Regions from separate parts of the Clostridium sp. DL-VIII genome, predicted to be linked through region 1. Evidence: predicted binding sites of a transcription regulator. Region 1 holds the regulator's gene; the other holds the start of a gene.
The links. Region 1 encodes Rex, which represses fermentation and respiration genes when NADH is low (regulators of the CRP and FNR family bind a similar motif). Its sites were predicted from a motif close to ATTGTTAANNNNTTAACAAT; they were not measured.
Positions count from the first base shown of each region.

Region 1 (18,515 bases):
ATCATCACTTAATCTTTTAATATAATCTAAATTATATTTAATATATGAATTTTCTTCGTTCAATTTTAAGTTTTCATCTTTCACTGAATTATATACGTTTTTAATTGTATCTATTAAATACTTGCTCCTAAAAGAAGCTCCCGTCTCTTGTATTTCTTCTAACGTTGCATCTTTTACTTCATATATGCTCGGAAAAGCATAATAGACCTTATTTTTATAATTAATTTCTTTTCCCCACTTAGCTGATATTTTATTTACTGTCTTTTTTATTGATGGTATATTATTTCTAGCTGAAATAATAAAGCTAAGAAGCATCTCAAATGGATCTTGATTCAATACTCTTACCCCATATCCAAATTCTATACTCTGCTTAAGCAAAACATCTTTTGAAAGCTCTTCCTTTATATCTGAGTAATCTCTATTTAGATCGAAGTAACTTAACCAAATTCTATTAAATTCTTCTTCATTTGTATTATAAATTATTACATTATTTCCTTCTTCTTTTACTTCAATTAATTTTCCAAAAGCAATGACTATAAAATCATTCTCTTCTATCTCTTCAAATCTAAAAATTTGTCCACATTCAAATATATGTTTAAGTTTAAAATTCTTAACGCCTTCTATTATCACATGATCTTTAGAAAATTTTATATTTTTATAATCCATTGTATTACTACTCCTTTTAAATTTAAAGCGAATATTAAATTTGATATTCTGTTCTAGTTATTTACTTATGTTTTTCCTTAAGAATTATCTTTTCTAAAATTTCAGCACCTGTCTCGATCATTAGTGTGCACTTTTTAACATCTTTATATTCTTTTTTCAAATCTATACATTTAGTATGTCCTAATTTTTCTCCAAAATTATTTATAAATTCTTTCGTCATCTCTCTAACAATTGGACTCTTATGCCCACTTACCTCTGTAAACATTGCTCCTATTACACCAATGGAACCAGTTATAACTCCACAAACGTCTCCTGTTGCCATTCCACCTCCAAAACCCGCCATAACTTTTAGTGTTTCTTCTGACAAATTTAAATTATATTCTTCGTTAGCTGCATACATAATACACTCTGCACAATTTAAGTCATATTCCTCTGTCCAATATTTCATGGCTGTTTCCTTTAACATTCTCATCTCTCCTATCGAAAATAATTATTCTTTAATATATTATATCACTCAATCTGAATCTCCGCCTTCTAATTTATCAAAAATAAACTAAAAAAATTGACTGGGTCAGAGTTAATCTTATCAATTAATCTGTCTCAGTCATTATTACATTATTTATTAGAATTCGACTTTGTTTCCATAATATACACACTCAAATATTTTCTTCATCTCATCCTTATTTATTTGTCTTGGATTTGAACCTGTGCAAGCATCTCCAATTGCTCTTTCTGAAATCAAATCAACTTTTGCTTTAAATTCCTCTTCATCAATTCCATATTCTTTTAATGTGCTTGGAATTGCCATTTTCTTATTTAATTCCTTTATTAAACTTGTCAATGAGTCTACCAACTCATCATCGCTTGTACCACTTAACCCTAATCTTTTAGCTATCTTCGCATATCTATCTAAGGCAGCTTTTTTGTTAAAGTCAATTACATATGGTAGATATATAGCATTTGCGCATCCATGAGGTATATGGAATACAGCTCCTGTCTTATGAGCCATACTATGAGTTATTCCTAGTAATGCATTAGAAAATGCCATACCCGCCAAACATTGAGCATAGTGCATTTGCTCTCTAGCATCCTTGTCTCCGTCATAAGATTTTAGCAAGTATTCATTAATCATTTCAATAGCTTGTAGAGCTAATGGATCAGTAAATGGTGAATGTAATGTGGCTACATACGCTTCAATTGCGTGAGTTAAAGCATCCATTCCTGTATGCGCTGTTAATTTAGCTGGCATTGTTTCTGCTAACTCTGAATCTACTATTGCTACATCTGGAGTTATATTAAAATCAGCTAAAGGATATTTTATTTCAGTCTTATAATCTGTGATTACAGAAAATGCTGTCACTTCTGTGGCAGTACCACTTGTTGATGGTATTGCTAAAAATTTAGCCTTACTTCTTAACTCTGGTATTGTAAAGGGATCTTTTATATCATCAAAAGTCTTTTCTGGATGTTCATAGAATACCCACATCGCCTTTGCTGCATCTATAGGCGATCCTCCACCCATAGCAATTATCCAGTCAGGTTTAAAATCTCTCATTACTTCAGCGCCTTTAAGCACTGTTTCAACTGATGGATCAGGTTCTATTCCTTCGATTAATTTGACTTCTATTCCAGCTTCCTTTAAATACTCTAAAGCCTTGTCAACAAAACCAAACTTTTTCATGGAACCTCCACCAAGTGCTAATACTGCTCTCTGGCCTTTAAGAGTTTTCAATTGTTCTAAGCATCCTTTTCCATAATAAATGTCTCTTGGTAATGTAAATCTCATCATAGTTTCAATAACCCTCCCTAAAATATATACTAACGGAAATATTCACAATTTTCCCATTATTTATATATTTCTATATAAATCCTCAAAATCCTTTACCTGTAAAAAACAAATTAAAAAAATTCTCAAAAGAATATCTTCTTTTGAGAATTTTTAAGACTATATATTATTTAGAATAATCATAGAATCCTTTTCCTGATTTTCTTCCAAGCCATCCAGCTCTAACATACTTTCTTAGTAAACTACTAGCTCTGTATTTGCTATCTCCTGTTTCAGTAAGTAAAACATCCATAATAGCTAAACATACATCAAGACCAATAAGATCTCCTAAAGCTAAAGGTCCCATTGGGTGATTAGCTCCAAGTTTCATAGCTGCATCGATATCTTCCACTGAAGCAACACCTTCTTGTAATATGAAAGTAGCTTCATTAATCATTGGAATTAAAATTCTATTTACTACAAATCCTGGTGCTTCAGCAACTTCTACTGGAGTCTTTTCAATTGCTTCTGATATTTCCTTAACAGTATTAAAAGTTTCTTGAGAAGTTGCAGCTCCTCTTATAACTTCAACAAGCTTCATTATTGGAGCTGGATTAAAGAAATGCATTCCTATAACTTTATCTGGTCTCTTTGTAGCTGAAGCAACTTCAGTAATTGATAAAGATGATGTATTTGAAGCTAAAATTGTTTCTGGCTTACAAATTCCATCTAATTCAGCAAAGATTTCTTTCTTTATTTTCATGTTTTCAATAGCAGCTTCAACTACTAAGTCACAATCAGCAGCTAACTTCATATCAGTTGTTCCTGAAATTCTTGAAAGTATAGCTTCTTTATCAGCTTCAGCCATCTTTCCTTTAGCAACTTGCTTATCTAAGCCTTTAGCTATTCCTGCTATTCCTCTATCAACAAATTCGTCCTTTATGTCTCTTACTATTACTTCACAACCATGTTGAGCGAATGCTTGAACAATACCAGCACCCATAGTTCCTGCACCAAGTACAAAAATCTTTTTCATAGATTATTCCTCCTCAAAACTTTTATTATAGATATCCTTAGTTAAAATAAATCAATTTTAACTAAGGATTAAATTAACAACAAAATTCTTGTTAAATAATTATTAACCATGTTAACAAATTGTTTTTCTTGTTATATTATTAACCATCAAAAGGAAACTACAATATCAAAAACAAATTATAAAGAACAGGTTAAATTATTCAGCACTCTTTATTTCTTTAACTTGAGCAATTAATTCTGGTACTACTTTATTAAGATCTCCAACAATTGCATAATCTGCAATCTTCATTATTGGAGCTGAATCATCTTTATTAACAGCAATGATTAAATCTGAATCCTGCATACCTGCAACGTGTTGAATTGCTCCTGAAATACCACAAGCTATATAAATTTGAGGTCTAACAGTTTTACCAGTTTGACCAACTTGGTATGCTCCATCAATCCATCCTTTTTCTACAGCTGCTCTTGATCCTGCTACAGTTCCGCCTAAAGCATCAGCTAATTCTTTTAGTAATTGGAAATTTTCTTTATTTCCAACTCCTCTACCACCTGATACTATGAAATCTGCTTCAGCTATATCTACGATATCTTTCTTAGCTTTAATAATTTCTAGAACTTTTGTTCTAACATCACTATCAGCTAATTTAACTTCAACTTTTTCAATTTTGCAGTTTGCTCCATCAGTGTTGATTTTAGCAAAAACTCCTGGTCTTACTGTAGCCATTTGTGGTCTATGTTCTGGACAAGCTATTGTTGCCATTAAGTTACCACCAAATGCAGGTCTTGTAGCTAAAAGATCACCATTTTCAACATCAACATCGATTGATGTACAGTCAGCTGTTAATCCAGTTGTTAATCTAGCTGCTATTCTTGGACCTAAATCTCTTCCTATAAAAGTAGCTCCTACAAATAATATTCCTGGTTTTCTTTCACTTGCTAAATCGCAAATAACCTTAGTATACGCATCAGTTGTATAATGTTCTAAATTTTTATCATCAGCAACTAAAACTTCATCAGCTCCGTGCTGTGCTAAAGTTTTTGCTAATTCTTCTATATTGCTACCTAATAATACGGCAGTTAATTTTACTCCTAGTTTATCTGCTACTGTTCTACCTTCACCAAGTAGTTCTAAAGATACTTTTTGTAATTCGCCTTCTCTTTGTTCGGCAAAGACCCAAACGCCTTTGTAATCTGCTATATTCATAATAAATTACCCTCCTATTATCTTAGATGTAGTGTTTTTCTTTTAATTTTCCTACAACATAATATGCTGCATTTTTAGGTGTTTCTCTAACGTATTCTCCTGCACCTTTAACTTCTTTAGTCATTGACTTCTTAACCTTTGTAGGTGAACCTTTAAGTCCTAATTCAGATACATCTACATCTATATCAGCTGCACTCATAACTTTGATTTCATCATCAGAAGTTGCGAATATATTTGCAACATTCATATATCTAGTTTCATTTAATTCTTCGATTGCAGTTAATAGACATGGAGTTTTAACTTCTACCACTTGGTGTCCGTCTTCTAATGCTCTATTTACTATTAATGAACTTCCTTCAACTTTAACATCTTGAACATAAGTTACTTGAGGAATTGCTAAATGTTCAGCTATTTCTGGACCTACTTGTGCAGTATCTCCATCAATCGCTTGTCTTCCAGCAAATACTATATCATAATCTAATTTTGCAATAACTCCAGCTAATGCCTTTGAAGTAGCTAAAGTATCAGCTCCCCCAAGTGCTCTATCTGTTAATAGGATAGCTTCATCAGCTCCCATACATAATGCTTCTCTTAAAACTGCTTTAGCCATTGGAAGTCCCATACTAATAACTGTAACTTTTCCGCCAACTTGCTCTTTTAATTGTAATGCACCTTCTAAAGCATGCTTATCCTCTGGATTCATGATTGATGGAACTCCATCTCTAATTAATGTACCAGTTTTAGGATCTATTTTTACTGCTGTAGTATCTGGAACTTGTTTTACACAAACTACTATATTCATTATCAATGTCCTCCTATCTTAAAATGCTTCCAGCGATAACCATCTTTTGAACTTCTGAAGTTCCCTCGTAGATTTCGCATATTTTAGCATCTCTCATCATTCTTTCTACTGGATATTCCTTAGTATATCCGTATCCACCAAAGATTTGCACTGCTTTAGTTGTAACTTCCATTGCAACATCTGCAGCAAACAATTTAGCTCTTGCAGCATCTACTGAGTATGGTTCTCCAGCTTGCTTCTTGCATGCTGCCTTGTATACTAAATGTTGAGCTGCTTGTATTTTAACATCCATTTCAGCTATATACCATTGTAATCCTTGGAATGCTGAAAGTGGCTTACCAAATTGCTTTCTTTCTTTCATATAGTTAACAGCTTCTTCAAATGCTCCTTCTGCAATACCTAATGCTTGAGCTGCAATACCAATTCTTCCTCCATCAAGAGTCTTCATTGCTATTCCGAATCCCTTACCTTCTTTTCCAATTAAGTTTTCTTTTGGTACTATACAATTTTCCATAACTAATTCTGTAGTAGAAGATGCTCTAATACCCATCTTGTTTTCTAATTTTCCTATTGAGAATCCTGGGAATGATTTTTCTACGATAAATGCAGAAATTCCTTTTGTTCCTTGGCTCTTATCTGTCATAGCAAATATTATGAAAGTTTCAGCAACTCCACCATTTGTTATGAATATTTTTGAACCATTTAATACATAATGGTCTCCTTCTAGCACAGCACTTGTTTGTTGTCCTGCTGCATCTGTTCCAGCACCTGGCTCAGTTAAACCAAAAGCACCTAATTTTTTACCACTACAAAGCTCTGGTAAATATTTTGCTTTTTGTTCTGGAGTACCATGTTCATTTATTACTGATGCACATAATGATGTATGAGCTGAAAGTATAACTCCTGTTGTACCACAAACTTTTGATAATTCTTCTACAGCGATTATGTATGAAAGTACATCTCCGCCAGCTCCTCCAACTTCCTTAGAAAATGGGATACCCATCATTCCAATCTTTGCCATCTTTTTAACATTTTCCATAGGGAATCTTTCTGTTTCATCGATTTCTGCAGCTATTGGTTTAACTTCATTTACTGCGAATTCTCTAACCATTTGTTGTACTAATTCTTGTTCTCTAGTTAATTGGAAATTCATTAAATTACCCTCCTTGTTAATTAAACCTATTTGATAACAACTATATATAAATCTTTAATAGATTTTTAACTTAATCTTTAAAAATTATTTATTTTTGAAGTTCTTTTCTGCTCTTCTTTCTAAGAATGCAGTCATTCCCTCTGTTTGATCTTCAGTTGCAAAACATTTACCAAAGTCTTCTGCTTCTATTAGGATAGCAGAATCTATGTCAACTTGCATTCCTCTATCTATAGCATCTTTGCAATATGCAACTGCTTTTGGAGCATTAGCTGCAATTTTATTTGCCATAGCCTTTGCTTCATCCATTAAACTTTCTAATGGAACTACCTTATTTACTAGACCTATTCTGTAAGCTTCTTCGGCTTTTATTAAATCACAAGTATAGATTAATTCTTTTGCCTTTCCAGGTCCTACAATTCTTGCTAATCTTTGAGTCCCACCAAATCCAGGTGTTATTCCAAGTCCTGCCTCTGGTTGACCAAATCTAGCCTTTTCTGAAGCTATTCGTATGTCACATGACATAGCAAGCTCACATCCGCCGCCAAGAGCAAATCCTGACACAGCTGCAATAACTGGCTTATCCAATTTTTCTAATCTTCTGAAAACATTGTTTCCTAAGATTCCAAATTCTTTACCTTGTTCTTCATTAAGATCCTTCATTTCTGCAATGTCCGCTCCAGCTACAAAGGATTTTTCACCAGCACCAGTTAATACAACTGCGTATACATTGCTGTCTTTCTCTAAATCTTCTAAAACAGCATCCAAATCTTTTAGAGTCTCTGAATTTAATGCATTTAATGCTTTTGGCCTATTGATTGTAACAATAGCTAAATGTCCTTCTTTCTCAAGAATCACATTTTTTAATTCCATGTTAAGGTCCTCCTTCAAACTTGCTTACTTATTTTTTTAATTTTCATACTATTTTTGATATTTTTAAATTCATTTGTTATATTATTAACAAATGAATTTAAAAAAATATTAAAGCAACCACGCCTTAAGTAAAATTATAATACGTCATTGAGTTATTTGCAATAAAATATTATGTTTTAATACAAGTTTTTACTTATAAACATATGAAAAAAATTAATAAGCCAGTAATTATCTCAGTATTCTCGTTATAAAACAAAATGTGTTTGCTAAATGTCAAACACATTCATCAAACACACTAAATGTACTATACCACAAAATAACATAGAATATTGATTTACTATTATATATATCTATATTAAAACATTATACTATTAATTTTAATTATCACTTTCATTCAATAGGTAAATTAAAGTTAGCAAACTTTCGCTTAAATGAACATTTTCTACCTTCACATAATCTGGAACAATTAAATCAACAGGTGCAAAATTCCAGATTCCTCTTATACCACCTTTTATCAATTCATCAGCAACTGTTTGTGCATTCTTTCTTGGAACACAGATTATTCCTATATCTATTCTACGCGAACTTAATACAGATGACATTTCATCTATGTCCATGATTTCCACATTTCTAATTTTCATTCCTATAAGCTTAGGATTAGCGTCAAATATAGCAGTTATTTTAAACCCTAAATTTTCAAATCTTGAATAATTCGAAACTGCTTGCCCTATATTACCTGCACCAATCAATGCTGCTTCATATCCCCTATTCAATCCTAAAATAGAGCTAACTTCATTATATAGCTCTTTGACATTATATCCATATCCCTGTTGTCCGAAATCACCAAAGCAATTTAAATCTTGACGAATTTGTGACGCAGTAAATCCTATTTTTTCACCTAATTCTTTTGAAGAAATTCTATCTACATCATTTCTCATAAGCTCTTCAAGGTATCTATGATATTTTGGCAATCTTTTAATAACTGCCATAGATATATTTTTATTTTTCTCCATATTACTTCTCCTACCTAAATAATTTTTTAACTATATAAATCAGTTCGTGCAATTGATATTACTTCCTACCACAACCATGATTAATCTATTTTTTAACAATATGCACCTGATATTCCTATCTCTCAATTTAACTAACTATTATGATTTTACCATACTTCTCCGATTTTATGTCAATGTTAATTTAATTATTTATAAAATTTATAGACTATTTCCAAAAACGTATTTAAGTAGCCTATGATTACAAATAAATCTTAATTTAGTTAATCATTCCATTATATGTTCAAAGCCTTGATTAAATATTCCCTTTATATGTTCATCATCTAATGAATAATATACAACCTTACCCACTCTCTTAAATTTTACAAGTCTTGCCGCCTTTAATGTCCTTAATTGGTGGGATACTGCAGATTGACTCACTCCTAAAACTGCTGCCAAATCACATACACACATATCTGCCTCAAATAGAGCACATAATAACTTAACTCTTGTCGAATCTCCAAAAGCTTTAAATAATTCTGCCAAATCATATAAAACTTCATCTTTAGGCAACAAATCTTTAACCTTTGACACAACATCTTCATGTATAACATTACAATTGCAGCTTTCAACAATTTCTTCATTATTAGTCATAATTATCCTCCTCAAGGGCATGAACACGTGTCCATATATTTACTGAATTATATTACGATTATTATATTTATGCAACAACTATTTTGTAAAAGCCATAACTTACATGAAAAGTAACAAAAAATACCCCAAAATAACATCCTATCATTTTGAGATATTTTAAGCTCTATCCTAAATTACTTTACTCACCTTATTATCATTAAAGAAAACATTATTTAAAATCATATTTAGCACACTATCACAAACATAATATGAAAATGTTAAATCATTCTTATAATCTATTATTCCATCATACTGTTTTTGTAACTGCAATATAAATTCTTTCATATTACTTGGATCTATATTAGTATTTATAATTCTCGCATGCTTGAAATTTTTAGCTAACTTCGCTAATTTATTTTCATATGCCATATGCTGCCTAACTGCACTAGTGCTTTTAAATTCCCATCTATAATAATGCGGAGCACAAAAAAAATCACATAAAAAGTGACATATTACTCCAAGTTCTTCACTAAACTTTCCAATGCTCATATCATAATAAATATCTTCCAAAGTTAGTCCTGATAAATATATAATTTTCTCAACCACCATGTCTATACTTTCATCAAAGTAATGCTTCATAAATTTATATTTAGGTACACAATCAGGTTTCACGCACCCCCATATGAACCTTTTATTATTAATTAAATAAATACTTTTTGTGTTAGCATATTTGATAATATTCTCAGCCATAACCTTGTGAGTGTTAATCATCAAAGCTTAATCACATCCTCTACATTTCACTTTATATAATTCTATAGATATGTTTATTTTCTATATATTATTTCTTCAATATAATCCAAATTTAATTTGTACCCTTATGATAATACTCCAAGTACAAATTTACAATAGTTAATTTCAGAATTTATTCAAGTATTATCTGTTCATGAAACCAATTTTATCAAGATTAGCTATTGAGTTTTTTATTATATTTTTAGAATTTATTTTTTTCATTCTGCTAACATATATGTTTGTTATTAAATTCCTTATATTAAATCGGTTAGTTAATTTTTTCATAGAAGTTATTGTTCTCATTCCTATATCCCCTTGCTTACTATGTTATTAATTCAAATTTATATTATAAGAAACTTCTTAATTACAGACATATTAATAAAATACAATTAAGCCGTTTCAAAATAATTAATATATATTGAAACAGCTCATTTATTATAGGAACTTATTAAATTGCTCTTCTTCGTTGAGTTTATTTAACAGATGTTTTATTTCTTGATCCTTATTTTTATCCATTACTAGTATCACATCTCCAGCATCTACTACAACCAAATCCTTAATTCCAAATCCAATTATTAAATTTTTATCACCAAAAATAGAGCAATTCTCACAATCATCAACATAAACATTTTTAGATATACTATTATTCCTATAAGTGTCTAACAATCTGCTTAAAGCTCCAAAGCTTCCCATATCATCCCAATTGAAATCACATTTTATGACATATGCTTTTCTTGTTCTCTGCATAACTCCAAAATCAATTGATATTCCATCTATAAGCTCATATTGTTCTTTAACTACCTCATCTTCTTTTTCTTCTCCTAAGTTTTTATATATTTCCATTAATGATTTATGCAATTTAGGTAGATATTTTTCTATTTCTCTTAAAATAACATCTGCTCTAAATATGAACATACCAGAATTCCATAAATAAGTTCCTTTTAATACAAAATCCTTAGCAACCTCTGAATTTGGCTTTTCTGTGAATCTAGCAATCCTATAAGTTGGTATATTTCCATTTGTCCTCTCTCCCATTTCTATATAACCATAGCCAGTTTCTGGTCTACTTGGTTCGATTCCAAGTGTAACAATACATCTTCTCTTATTTGCCATCTCAATTGCTTGAGATAACGTATCTATATAATTCTTTTCACCTTGAATATAATGATCTGATGGCAATACAACCATAATTGCATTAGCATCTTGTTTTAATAACTTCACTGCCGATAAACCAATGCAAGTAGCAGTCTCCTTATTGGCAGGCTCTACAAAAATATTTTCTTCCTTAATCCCAACAAGTTCTTCTTTAACTTTGTCCTTGTAATCTGTATTTGTCACAACATAAATATTATCTTTATCTATTAAGGGGATTATCCTATCAACGGTATTAACTAAAAAGCTTTTATTATTAATCAGCTTCAAAAATTGTTTTGGTTGATCGGCTCTTGATAGAGGATATAGTCTACTGCCCTTACCTCCAGCTAAAATCAGCCCGTATATCACGCATTTTCAACTCCATGTAATAATACTAGTTCATTATATGTCAAAATATCGACATGTGTGAGTCAAGATACAGCTGACTCAATTAGTAATTTATATATTATCCTTTATATTAAACATAGATCACCCAATATTTTTTCCACAACATCTCTTATACTTTTTCCCACTTCCACATATACAAAGCTCATTTCTACCAACAGTAGACTTCTTTTCTGCTTCAATCTTACTTTTCACTCTCTCATTAATAGTTGCGCCTTTATATTTCCATAGTCTTATATTTCTAAGTAACTTACCTACACTAACGTATACAAATTCTTTTACATTTTCATTATTAATATTATCTGTACCTAATATATCATCAATAATTTCATCAAAATCTCTTTTTTGAATTTCACTAATCAAAGATTCTACAATTTCTTTTAAAATACCTTCATCGGCATTTAATATCCTTCCAACCTCTTCAACAAACTCTTTGCCTATCTTTGAAGTATAAATCCAATCTGGTTTTGATGTTCTAAGCAATTCTTCTTTAGAAACTACAGCATAATCTAAATTTTCATCTATTTCTTTTATCATCATACGCCACATAGATACTTCGCTATTTATAATAAACTTTTCTTCTTCATAATATTCATCATAATAATATTGTGCTTCCTGTATGACTTCTTTAATATTAACTTTTTCCGACTCCCTAATACCATATTTTGTGAATAAACTTATTATATCAATTGTCTTAATAATTCCATAAGCTCTATTCATTCCTCTAAAGAGATCCATTATTTCTGTATTTATTCTTCTAAGCTTATTATATTCTGAATTATTTCTGTTTTTAATTAAATTTTGAAGAATTTCTGGGATTAATGCTATATCTTGTCCATCATTATCCTTAACCTTAAAGAGCATTCCTATTGAAACAAAATAATTCATATGCTTATCAAATTCATTATTGTCCATCACTTGGATGCCTGCATTATCTACTATTTTTTTTAATGTTTTATATCTTTCTTCATCAAATAGATTTAATGTATCCGCTATAGCTTTTTCATAGCTATGTAAAAATTTATCAGCTAACTGATCTTTTTCTAAATTTTCTATACCTTTAATCTTAAGATTTTTACCTATATCATATATATTACCATTATCTAAATTTCTTACTAGTGTATTAATGTCAAAAGAATACGCATCTTTTAAAAATATATTTTCTTTTAATTCATGAACCTCCTCAGAGAAATTTTCACAACTGCTCTCTATATTATCCTCTTTATTAAAATCAGAAAATTCATCATTCTCTTCTCTTTTAATCGCTTTTTTTCTTAAAGGCTTATATTTATTATTATTGCCTGGTAAGTATACTTCCTCCCCATCCTTTTTAGCAAAGTAATGGTAGTCTCTATCTCCTTGAAAATTACAATCATCTAATTCTTTCAATCCTTTGTCTTCTTTATCAATACATTTTTCACATAACCATTCTTCTTTTTCATAGCTAAAGTATTTAGCTTCAGCTTCACATTTATTGCATATATGCTTAATTTCATCATTTCGTGCTATTATCTCTATTTGGGAAAATTCTTTAGATACCTCAATTTTATCAACAACCTCTAAGGTTAAATTAATTGTGTTTTTAAAATCATATTCATACTCAAACTTTTTACCAATTTCTAATATCTCGTTTAGCTTAATATTCATTTTTTTGTTTTCATAAAACTTTCTGTTAATTTTAAATCCACTGAGCAGCCCATCATTTTCCATCCAAACATCTCTTATTAATTTATCTATATGCACCAAACCTAGTGATTCATCTATAGATATATATAGACAGAATTCACTCTTACCACGTTTAGGTTTAATAGATATAATATATTGACTTCTTGTTTTCTTATTTTCTTGTAATTCTTCATTTATTCTTTTTTTCATTACAGCACAGCTTTTCATATGCCTCTTAATAGTTCTTTCTGTCAATTCTTTGTCGCAATAGTAACATTTACCCTTCAATTCTAATAAGTCCCTCCTAAATCAAGTATAAACTTAATTAATTATCTGCCATACTGATTCTACTTACATCTTATATTAAAGTCAAATCTAATTAAACTACTCCTAAATCCAACTGATCTCTGCCTTATAATTTTGTGCTGTAGTCATTATCACTTGTAACAAGTGTTACTTAAAGCATAAAAAACTATCCAATATAAATAGCTTCATTTGAAGTTATATTATTGGATAGTTTTCTTTGTTCAAATATTTTTATTTATTGTATAAGTGGCAGGCAACCTTATGTCCTGATTCTAGCTCAACCAGCTGTGGTTCTGTTTGTTTACATATATCCATACATTTAGGACATCTTGTATGAAATCTACAACCTGATGGTGGATTAATTGGACTTGGTACATCACCTGTTAATATAATTCTTTCCTTTTTCTTCTCTGGATTAGGAATTGGTATAGCTGAAAGCAAGGCTGTCGTATATGGATGCATTGGTGTACTATACAATTTGTCTACATCCGCAATTTCAACAAGCTTTCCAAGATACATAACTCCTACCCTATCACTAATATGTTTAACTACGTTTAAACCATGTGCAATGAATAAATAAGTAAAACCTAGTTCTTTTTGAAGATCGTCTAAAAGATTTAAAATTTGAGCTTGAATAGATACATCAAGAGCTGAAACTGCTTCATCACAGACTATAAGTTTAGGATTAACTGAAATAGCACGCGCAATCCCTACTCTTTGTCTTTGCCCTCCACTAAACTCATGTGGATATCTATCTTTATGATAAGATGCAAGTCCCACCTGATTTAAAAGAATATCAAGTCTCTTTTCTAATTCTTCTCCACTTGCAATACCATTTATTTTCATTGGTTCTCTTATGATATCTCCAATTGTCATTCTTGGATTTAAAGAAGCATATGGATCTTGGAATATAATTTGAATGTTCTTACTTATATCTTTTCTATTATTTTTACGAATAGCATTTACTTCTTTTCCTTCAAATAAGATTTCACCAGAAGTTGAATCAAGCAATGTAACGAGAAGTCTTCCCATAGTTGACTTACCACAACCAGATTCTCCAACTATCCCTAAAGTTTCTCCTTTATATATATCAAAAGTAACATCATCAACAGCTTGAACATACGCAGGTTTTTGGAAAAATCCTGAGGATCCTACAGGAAAATATTTCTTTAAACTTTTTATTTCCATTAATTTTTCCTTATCCATTAGCTTTATCCTCCTTTTCGTACAAGAAACAACGGGCCTCTCTACCATCTAAATTATATAAAGAAGGTTGTTCCTTTTCACATTTTTCCATGCAGCTTGGACATCTATCTCTGAAAGCACAGCCAGAGGGTAAATCCAATGGATTAGGCACTGTTCCAGGTATAATAAACAATCTTTCAGCATCCTCGTCTATTTTAGGAATTGAGTTCAGAAGCCCTTTAGTATATGGGTGCTTTGGATCCCTGAATAGATCTTTGACATTTGCCTTTTCAACAACTCTTCCACAATACATAACAACAACTTTATCTGCAACTTCTGCTACGACACCTAAATCATGAGTTATAAGAAGAATGGCAGTTCCTAGCTTTTCCTTTAATTCAAGCATAAGATCAAGAATTTGAGCTTGGATTGTAACATCTAAAGCAGTTGTGGGCTCATCTGCAATTAAAAGCTCCGGATTGCAGCTAAGTGCCATAGCTATCATGACTCTTTGTCTCATGCCTCCACTTAACTGGTGAGGATAGTTGTTAACCCTAGTTTCTGGTGATGGAATTCCAACCAATCTTAACATTTCAATTGCTCTGTTTTTTGCTTCTGCTTTATTTACCTTATCATGTTTAATAACAGCTTCAGAAATTTGTTTTCCAACTGTAAATACTGGATTTAACGATGTCATAGGCTCTTGAAATATCATAGAGAGCATTTTACCACGCATTTGCTGCATTTCTTTTTCTGATTTATCAAGAATGTTTTCTCCTTTAAACAACGCTTGACCAGTTACTTTGGTCTTAGTAGATTTCCCAAGTAGTCTCATTAATGAAAGAGATGTAACACTCTTACCACTGCCTGATTCTCCAACAATAGCTACAACTTCACCTTTATCCACACTAAAATCAACACCATTTACAGCACAAACAGTTCCCTTTTTAGTTTCAAATTCAGTCTTCAGATTTTTTATTTCAAGTAACATACTTTACCCCTCCTTAAGCATTTAGCTTAGGATCAAGTGCATCTCTAAGCCCGTCTCCAAGTAAGTTAAATGCAAGTACTGTAATTGTAATTGCAAGACCTGGAAATAAAATTATATACGGTGCATTATAGAAATAAGTTCTTCCTGAACCAAGCATTGTTCCCCATTCAGCGTACGGTGGCTGTACTCCAAGTCCTAAGAATCCCAATGCAGCAGCATCTAGAATTGCACCCGAAATTCCAAGAGTCGCACGTACAATTATAGGCGATAATATATTAGGAAGCACATGTTTAAAAATTATAACAAAGTCTCCATTACCAATAGCTTTTGCCGCTTGAACATATTCACTTTCACGTATAGACAGCACACAACCACGTACTATACGCGCATACTCTGGAATTGTAACTATACTAATTGCAATAACAGCCTTATCAATACCTCTACCTAAAGCAGCCATAAATGCAATTGCAAGTAATAATGAAGGAAATGCTAAGATTACATCCATAATTCGCATTAAGAACATATCTAATCTTCCTCCAAAGTATCCGCAAATCGAACCAACTATTGTTCCAATTGATAAGGCAATAGCAACAGCAACTATTCCAACCCTAAGTGAAATTTTAGCACCATCAATCACTCTTGAAAAAATATCTCTTCCCTGTTCATCCGTACCAAAGAAATGAGATGCAGATGGAGTTTGAAGTGAACTCGAAAGATCACCTGTATTAGGATCATACGGCATTATAAAACTTCCGAAAACAGTAATAAATACTATTAATATGATTATAACTAATCCAACCAATGCAGCTCTATTTGAAATAATTAAACCCATAAATTTTTTAAATCTAATCATTAATGATTTCTTTTCTTCTTGAGACCTTAAATTATTCGTATCCATAAAATGCCTCCCCCTTTAAGAATATTTGATACGAGGATCTATAAATGCATAAAGTAAATCTACTAATAAATTTACTAAAACAAATATAATCGCCATTATCATTACAGACCCTTGCACAACTGGGTAATCTGATTTCAATATAGCATCGATTGTATAACTGCCAATTCCAGGCCATGAAAAAACTGTTTCTGTTAAAACAGCTCCCCCAAGCAATGAACCTAACTGAAGTCCAATAACAGTTGATACTGGAATCAAAGCATTTCTAAGGCCATGTCCCTTTACAACGATCTTCTCTGCAAGTCCTTTAGATCTTGCTGTTCTAATGTAATCCTGTCCTAAAACTTCAAGCATAGTAGAACGTGTCATACGTGCAATAATAGCAGTAGAATATGATGAAAGTGCAATTACTGGTAATATCAAGTGCTCCAATGAATCAACAAATGCAGTCATATCTCCTGTTATTAAACTATCTAATAAATAAAGTCCGGTTATTTTCGTTGGCTCTAATCCTATAGTTGCTCTTCCCGATACTGGAAGTATACCTAAGCCAACTGAAAATACAACAATTAATATTAGTCCGAGCCAGAATATAGGCATAGATACACCAACTAAAGATGTGCCCATACAAAGATAATCTAAAATTGAATTTTGCTTCACTGCTGAAATAACTCCAAGTGTTATACCCACAATCGAAGCAACGATTATAGAGAGTATCGCAAGCTCAATAGTTGCTGGAAATCTCGAAAAAATCTCTGTTGCCACAGAGCTCTTAGTTATAAGCGAAGTACCAAAATTTCCTGTAAAAATACCACCTATGAATTTTAAATATTGAATATATAAAGGAGCATTTAACCCTAATTGCTGTCTCAATGCTTCAATTTGTTCCTGGCTAGCATGTTGACCTAAAATTATAGATGTAGGATCAGTAGAAAATACGTGCATTATTAGAAATACCAAAATAGAAACCCCGATAACTACCGGTATTAGTAATATTAATCTTTTTATAAAATATTTGAACATAACTTCACCTCTTTTAATATATAATCAATTTGAAAGCTCCGACTTTCGCCGGAGCTTAACAAATGTTCTTTAGTAATTATTCTTTATCAACCTTTTGGAAGAAAATTGAACCTGTTGGGTGAACACTAAAGTTCTTAACCTTTGATGATGAAGCAGCCATTGATTTTGCATATGAAATATTAACCCATGGTGCATCTTTTGAAAGTATATCCTGAACTTGTCCATATATTGCATTTCTAGCATCTCCATTTGGTGTTGCTTTTCCTTGTGCTAAAAGCTTATCAACTTCTGGATTTGAATATCTAGAAATATTTAAGCTTGGTGAAACAGTACTAGCAACTAATGATAAGAAATTATCTGCATCTCCGTTATCACCATTCCAACCATAGAATTTAATATCGCCTTCACCTTGTGTAGTTTTATCTTTGTATTCAGTCCATTGGTATACATCAATTGTTGCCGTAATACCAACTTTACTTAAGTAGTTTTGAACTGCTTCTGCTAACTTTTGACCACCAACAGAGTTATAAGGTCTTGGATTAGAATAAGTTACCATCTTAACTTGAAGATTTTCCATCCCTAAATCCTTAAGCATTTGTTTAGCTTTCTCTGGATTATATTCGTAATCTGACACATCTTTATATCCAGCTATGAAATTAGGCAGCATAGTTTTTGCTGGATCTGCATAGCCTTGATATAAATATTGAACTAATTCATTACGATTAATTGCATATGATACAGCTTCTCTTAACTTTGGATTATTGAAAGGAGGCCTGTCACAATCAAAAGCCATGTAGTTTATATTCATTCCAGGCTTTGAGAATATATTCATACCTTTTTCTTTTAATTTATCAACATCACTAGGATCTAATCCATCCATTGCATCAATTGCACCAGTCATAAGTTCACTGGCTCTTACTGAATTTTCCTTATCAATTTTAATTACTAATTTATCAATTTTAGCTTTATCTCCCCAGTAATCATTATTCTTTTCAAGAGTTACTT
Region 1 covers NZ_CM001240.1:664,464-682,978, reverse strand. Annotated here, with positions in the region: gene CDLVIII_RS03240 (DNA glycosylase) at 1-666, opposite strand, end outside; gene CDLVIII_RS03235 (C-GCAxxG-C-C family (seleno)protein) at 728-1,132, opposite strand; gene CDLVIII_RS03230 (NADPH-dependent butanol dehydrogenase) at 1,289-2,455, opposite strand; gene CDLVIII_RS03225 (3-hydroxybutyryl-CoA dehydrogenase) at 2,619-3,467, opposite strand; gene CDLVIII_RS03220 (electron transfer flavoprotein subunit alpha/FixB family protein) at 3,663-4,670, opposite strand; gene CDLVIII_RS03215 (electron transfer flavoprotein subunit beta/FixA family protein) at 4,693-5,472, opposite strand; gene CDLVIII_RS03210 (acyl-CoA dehydrogenase) at 5,486-6,625, opposite strand; gene CDLVIII_RS03205 (short-chain-enoyl-CoA hydratase) at 6,710-7,495, opposite strand; gene CDLVIII_RS03200 (redox-sensing transcriptional repressor Rex) at 7,873-8,508, opposite strand; gene CDLVIII_RS03195 (metalloregulator ArsR/SmtB family transcription factor) at 8,773-9,138, opposite strand; gene CDLVIII_RS03190 (zinc dependent phospholipase C family protein) at 9,307-9,888, opposite strand; gene CDLVIII_RS31015 (hypothetical protein) at 10,051-10,209, opposite strand; gene CDLVIII_RS03185 (mannose-1-phosphate guanylyltransferase) at 10,342-11,409, opposite strand; gene CDLVIII_RS03180 (SEC-C metal-binding domain-containing protein) at 11,530-13,398, opposite strand; gene CDLVIII_RS03175 (dipeptide ABC transporter ATP-binding protein) at 13,648-14,622, opposite strand; gene CDLVIII_RS03170 (ABC transporter ATP-binding protein) at 14,615-15,592, opposite strand; gene nikC (nickel transporter permease) at 15,606-16,490, opposite strand; gene CDLVIII_RS03160 (ABC transporter permease) at 16,506-17,510, opposite strand; gene CDLVIII_RS03155 (ABC transporter substrate-binding protein) at 17,587-18,515, opposite strand, start outside.

Region 2 (4,816 bases), 180 kb from region 1:
TCTGTTATATGAATAATTGCATTTCAATTCATGTTAACATTTTCATTACAGTTATTGTAAATTTTTTTTATCATTTCTGTAAATTTTGTGCAAATAACGCCTTTTTTAACTTTCATATATAGCAAACTTAAAATTATGATTTTAATAAAATTGAATATATAATTTAATGCTAATTCAAAATTTATTTTCATTTTTCAATTTATTAGATAAATTTACTTCTTCTTTTATTAAACCCATCAGATTCGAACCATATTATAATACGCATAAAACCTTTTAACTAAAATTTTTTCATGAAAATTTTTAATATAATACTTCAAATTTTATGTAATCTAAGCATTGTTTCTATTTTCTTCTTTAATTTGTCCTTTTATACTAACTTGTTTATAAAATTTCTTCTATAAAAAAAAGTTACTATGACAGTTTATCATAGTAACTTTTACAGAAATGATATTTGTACTAAACTCTTTCAACAATAAGAGCTGTTCCCATTCCCCCACCAATACAAAGTGTTGCAAGTCCTTTTTTAGCATCTCTTTTTTCCATTTCATGAAGAAGAGTAACTAAGATTCTTGCTCCTGATGCACCAACTGGGTGACCTAAAGCAAGTGCTCCACCATTTACATTTACTTTTGACATATCAAATTTTAAATCTTTAGCAACTGCTAAACTTTGTGCTGCAAAAGCTTCATTTGCTTCAATTAAATCCAAATCTTCTACTGTTAAGTTAGCTTTTTCTAAAGCTTTTTTAGTTGCATGGAATGGTCCATATCCCATAATAGCTGGATCTAATCCTTTTGATCCGTAAGAAACGATTTTAGCCATTGGTTTAATTCCTAATTCTGCTGCTTTTTCTGCACTCATAACAACAAATGCTGCTGCTCCATCATTAATTCCTGAAGCATTACCAGCTGTTACAGTACCATCTTTAATAAATGCAGGTTTCAATTTTGCTAAAGTTTCAACTGTTGTTCCGAATCTTGGGAATTCATCTGTATCAAATACTTTTGGATCTCCCTTTCTTTGTGGGATAACAACTGGAACTATTTCATCTTTGAATCTTCCTGATTTAATTGCTGCTTCAGCTTTTTGTTGAGAAGCTGCTGCAAAAGCATCTTGTTCTTCTCTAGTTAATCCCCATTCTTTGGCAATGTTTTCAGCTGTAACTCCCATATGATAGTTATTAAAAGCATCCCATAATGAATCCTTTATCATTGAGTCAACTAATTTACCATCGCCCATTCTTTGGCCCCATCTTGCCTTATCTAATACATATGGTGCAGCTGACATGTTTTCCATACCACCTGCAACAATAACATCAGCATCTCCTGCTTTAATCATTTGAGCTGCTAAACTAACTGCTCTAAGACCTGATCCACAAACCTTATTTATTGTCATAGCTGAAACTTCTTGTGGTAATCCAGCTTTAATTGTTGATTGTCTTGCTGTGTTTTGACCAAGACCTGCTTGAATTACGTTACCCATTATAACTTCTTCAATTAATTCAGGTTTAACCCCAGCTCTGTTAACTGCTTCCTTAATTACTAAAGCTCCTAAATCAACTGCTGATACATCTTTTAATGAACCACCAAAACTACCTAATGCTGTTCTTACCGCACTTACAATAACTACGTCTTTCATGTTTGACCTCCTCAAATCACATTAATTATACTATAATTTTTTCGTTAAATTATTAACATAACTAAATTATACCCTCTATTATTTGTTTTATCAAGAGAAAATTGTTAAATTTTAAACAAACTTTAAAATTTTTTAGTAATACGAAAAAAATAACAAATCAATACTGTCATGTATATTCCGTGTCATACAAGAAAATACGTTAACATAATTGCTAAACTAAATTAACGTATTTCCTAAAAGTATGATACGAAATAAACAAGCATATTGACTTGCTATCTTATTGAATCTGTATCAAATTCCTCTACATTTCTTGAATTTAAATCAAAGTATTTTAATATAGCATCTACTATTCTTCTTGATGCAATTCCATCTCCATATGGATTAATAGATTTACTCATTTTAGAATAAGCTTCATCATTTCTAAGTAATTCATTTGCCTCAGAAACAATTCTATCTACATCTGTTCCAACCAACTTTACAGTTCCAGCTTCAACAGCTTCTGGACGCTCTGTTACATCTCTTAATACTAGTACCGGTTTACCTAGATGTGGAGCTTCCTCCTGCAATCCTCCTGAATCTGTCATTACCATAAATGATTTGTTCATTAAATTATGAGTTTCTTTAGTATCTAGTGGTGATAATAAATGAATTCTCTCTTTTCCACCAAGCCTCTCAAATACTACATCTTTAACAACCGGATTTAAATGAACTAAATATATCAATTCTACATCACTGTTTTGTTCCACTATCTTGTTTAGTGCAATGCAGATATTCTGAATTCCTTCTCCCCAATTTTCTCTTCTATGTGCAGTAATCATTATAACCTTTTTATTAAAATCTATGTTGTTTAATTCCTCATTTTCAAAAACGTAATTTTCCTCAACTGTGTGTTTCATTGCATCAATTACAGTGTTTCCTGTAACATATATTTCATTCTCTTTTATGCCCTCTCTTAACAAGTTATTTTTTGATCCCTTAGTAGGTGCAAAATGTAAATCTGCTAAACTACCTGTCAATTTTCTGTTCATCTCTTCTGGGAAAGGGAAATATTTGTTGAAGGTTCTAAGACCCGCTTCTACATGACCCACCTTAATTTGTTGATAAAACGCAGCTAATGAACCAGCAAATGTAGTTGTTGTATCTCCGTGAACTAGAATCATATCTGGCTTTTCTTCCTTAAATACTTCTTCTAATCCCTCTAAAACTCTACTCGTAATTCCAGTCAAGCTTTGCTTTGTTTTCATTATGTTTAAATCAAAATCTGGTTTAATATCAAATAATTCTAAGACTTGATCCAGCATTTCTCTATGTTGAGCTGTTACACAAACCTTTGATTCAATTTCTTCTCTTTTTTCCAACTCTTTTACTAAAGGTGCCATTTTTATAGCTTCCGGCCTTGTTCCAAAAATAGTAATTATTTTTTTAGTACTCAATTCATTTCCTCCTAATTCAAACATTTCATTCAGTTAAAAGTCAAGAGTTAACAATTAACAGTTGAGGATAAAAACCACTGGTTTCCTTCTTTATAACTCAGAAATTCTATGATTCTATTGTAGAATTTGCTATTAAAATCATAAATCCCTAATTTTTAATTCAATATCCTGCTTCTCTTGCAATTTTTAAAGAGTCATCATCTTCTATCCAAGATTCTACACTAATTCCCCTGTAATCATCTTTTGAATCTCTTATAATAACGCTGATAATTCCTGAATTAATTATCAGTCTCTTACACATTGAACAAGAGTTAGCATCTTTTACATATTCTTTAGTTTTTGCATCTTTCCCAACTAGATATAAGGTTGCTCCAATCATATCCTTTCTTGAAGCACTTATTATTGCGTTAGCTTCACTATGAACACTTCTGCAAAGTTCATATTGGGTTCCTCTTGGTATATTAAGTTTTTCTCTTATGCAGCTATTTAAATCTATACAATTTTTCCTGCCTCTTGGTGCGCCTGTATAACCTGTTGAAATTATTTCATCATTTTTAACTATTATCGATCCATAATTTCTTCTTAAACAAGTTCCTCTCTCTAAAACTGTTTCTGCAATATCTAAATAATAGTTTTGCTTATCTCTTCTTTCCATATTCAAAATCCCCACAAATCATAAATTAGTCCAGGTTACTTATGTATATATAGTCAGTATATTTTTTAATTTATAATCTTTACTAAAAACTTTATTTAGTACCAAACAGTCTATCTCCTGCATCCCCAAGTCCTGGTACTATATATCCGCTTTCATTTAATTTCTCATCTATAGACGCTAAATATATATCTACATCAGTATGAGCCTTTTGCACTGCTTCAATTCCTTCTGGAGCTCCAACTAAACACATTAATTTTAAGTTTTTAGCTCCTCTATTTTTAAGCATTGTTATAGCATCTATTGATGAACCGCCTGTTGCAAGCATTGGATCTACAACGATTATGTCTCTCTCAGCAATATCTTGTGGTAATTTGCAGAAATATTCTACCGGTTGAAGTGTTTTTTCATCTCTATATAATCCAATATGGCCAACCTTAGCAGCAGGAATTAAGTTGATCACTCCATCAACCATTCCAAGACCAGCTCTTAGTATAGGTACTACTGCTATTTTCTTTCCTGCAAGCATTTGACATTTAGCTACAGCTACAGGAGTTTTCACATCAACTTCTTCTGTATGTAAGTCTCTTGTAACCTCATAAGCCATTAACATAGAAATTTCTTCTACTAACTTCCTAAATTCTTTTGAACCTGTTTCCTCATCTCTTAAAATCGCTAACTTATGTAATATTAATGGGTGATTTATTTCTGTTACTTTACTCATTATTATCCCTCCGAATTAAACTTTTTCACTACTTATTATACTTTTTTTCAATTTCTGATATTTTATCTATTCTTTTTTGATGTCTATCTCCTTCAAATTTTGATGTTAGAAATGTTTTTACTATATCCAAAGCAAGCCCAGTCCCAACAACTCTTTGGCCCATTGTTAATATATTGGCATTATTATGTTCTCTAGTCGCATGTGCACTAAATGTATCTGAACATAATGCTGCTCTTATTCCAGGAACTTTATTGGCTGAAATACCGATTCCTATTCCTGTACCACAGATTAGTATTCCAAATTCATATTCTTTTGATGCAACTGCCTCAGACACTGGTAAAGCAATATCAGGATAATCACAAGAACTAG
Region 2 covers NZ_CM001240.1:849,080-853,895, reverse strand. Annotated here, with positions in the region: gene CDLVIII_RS03925 (acetyl-CoA C-acetyltransferase) at 457-1,638, opposite strand; gene wecB (UDP-N-acetylglucosamine 2-epimerase (non-hydrolyzing)) at 1,911-3,071, opposite strand; gene CDLVIII_RS03915 (deaminase) at 3,232-3,726, opposite strand; gene upp (uracil phosphoribosyltransferase) at 3,818-4,447, opposite strand; gene rpiB (ribose 5-phosphate isomerase B) at 4,476-4,816, opposite strand, start outside.
Region 2: CDLVIII_RS03925 (acetyl-CoA C-acetyltransferase) is a predicted target of Rex. The motif match lies at 1,739-1,758, and genes of this name have one in related genera.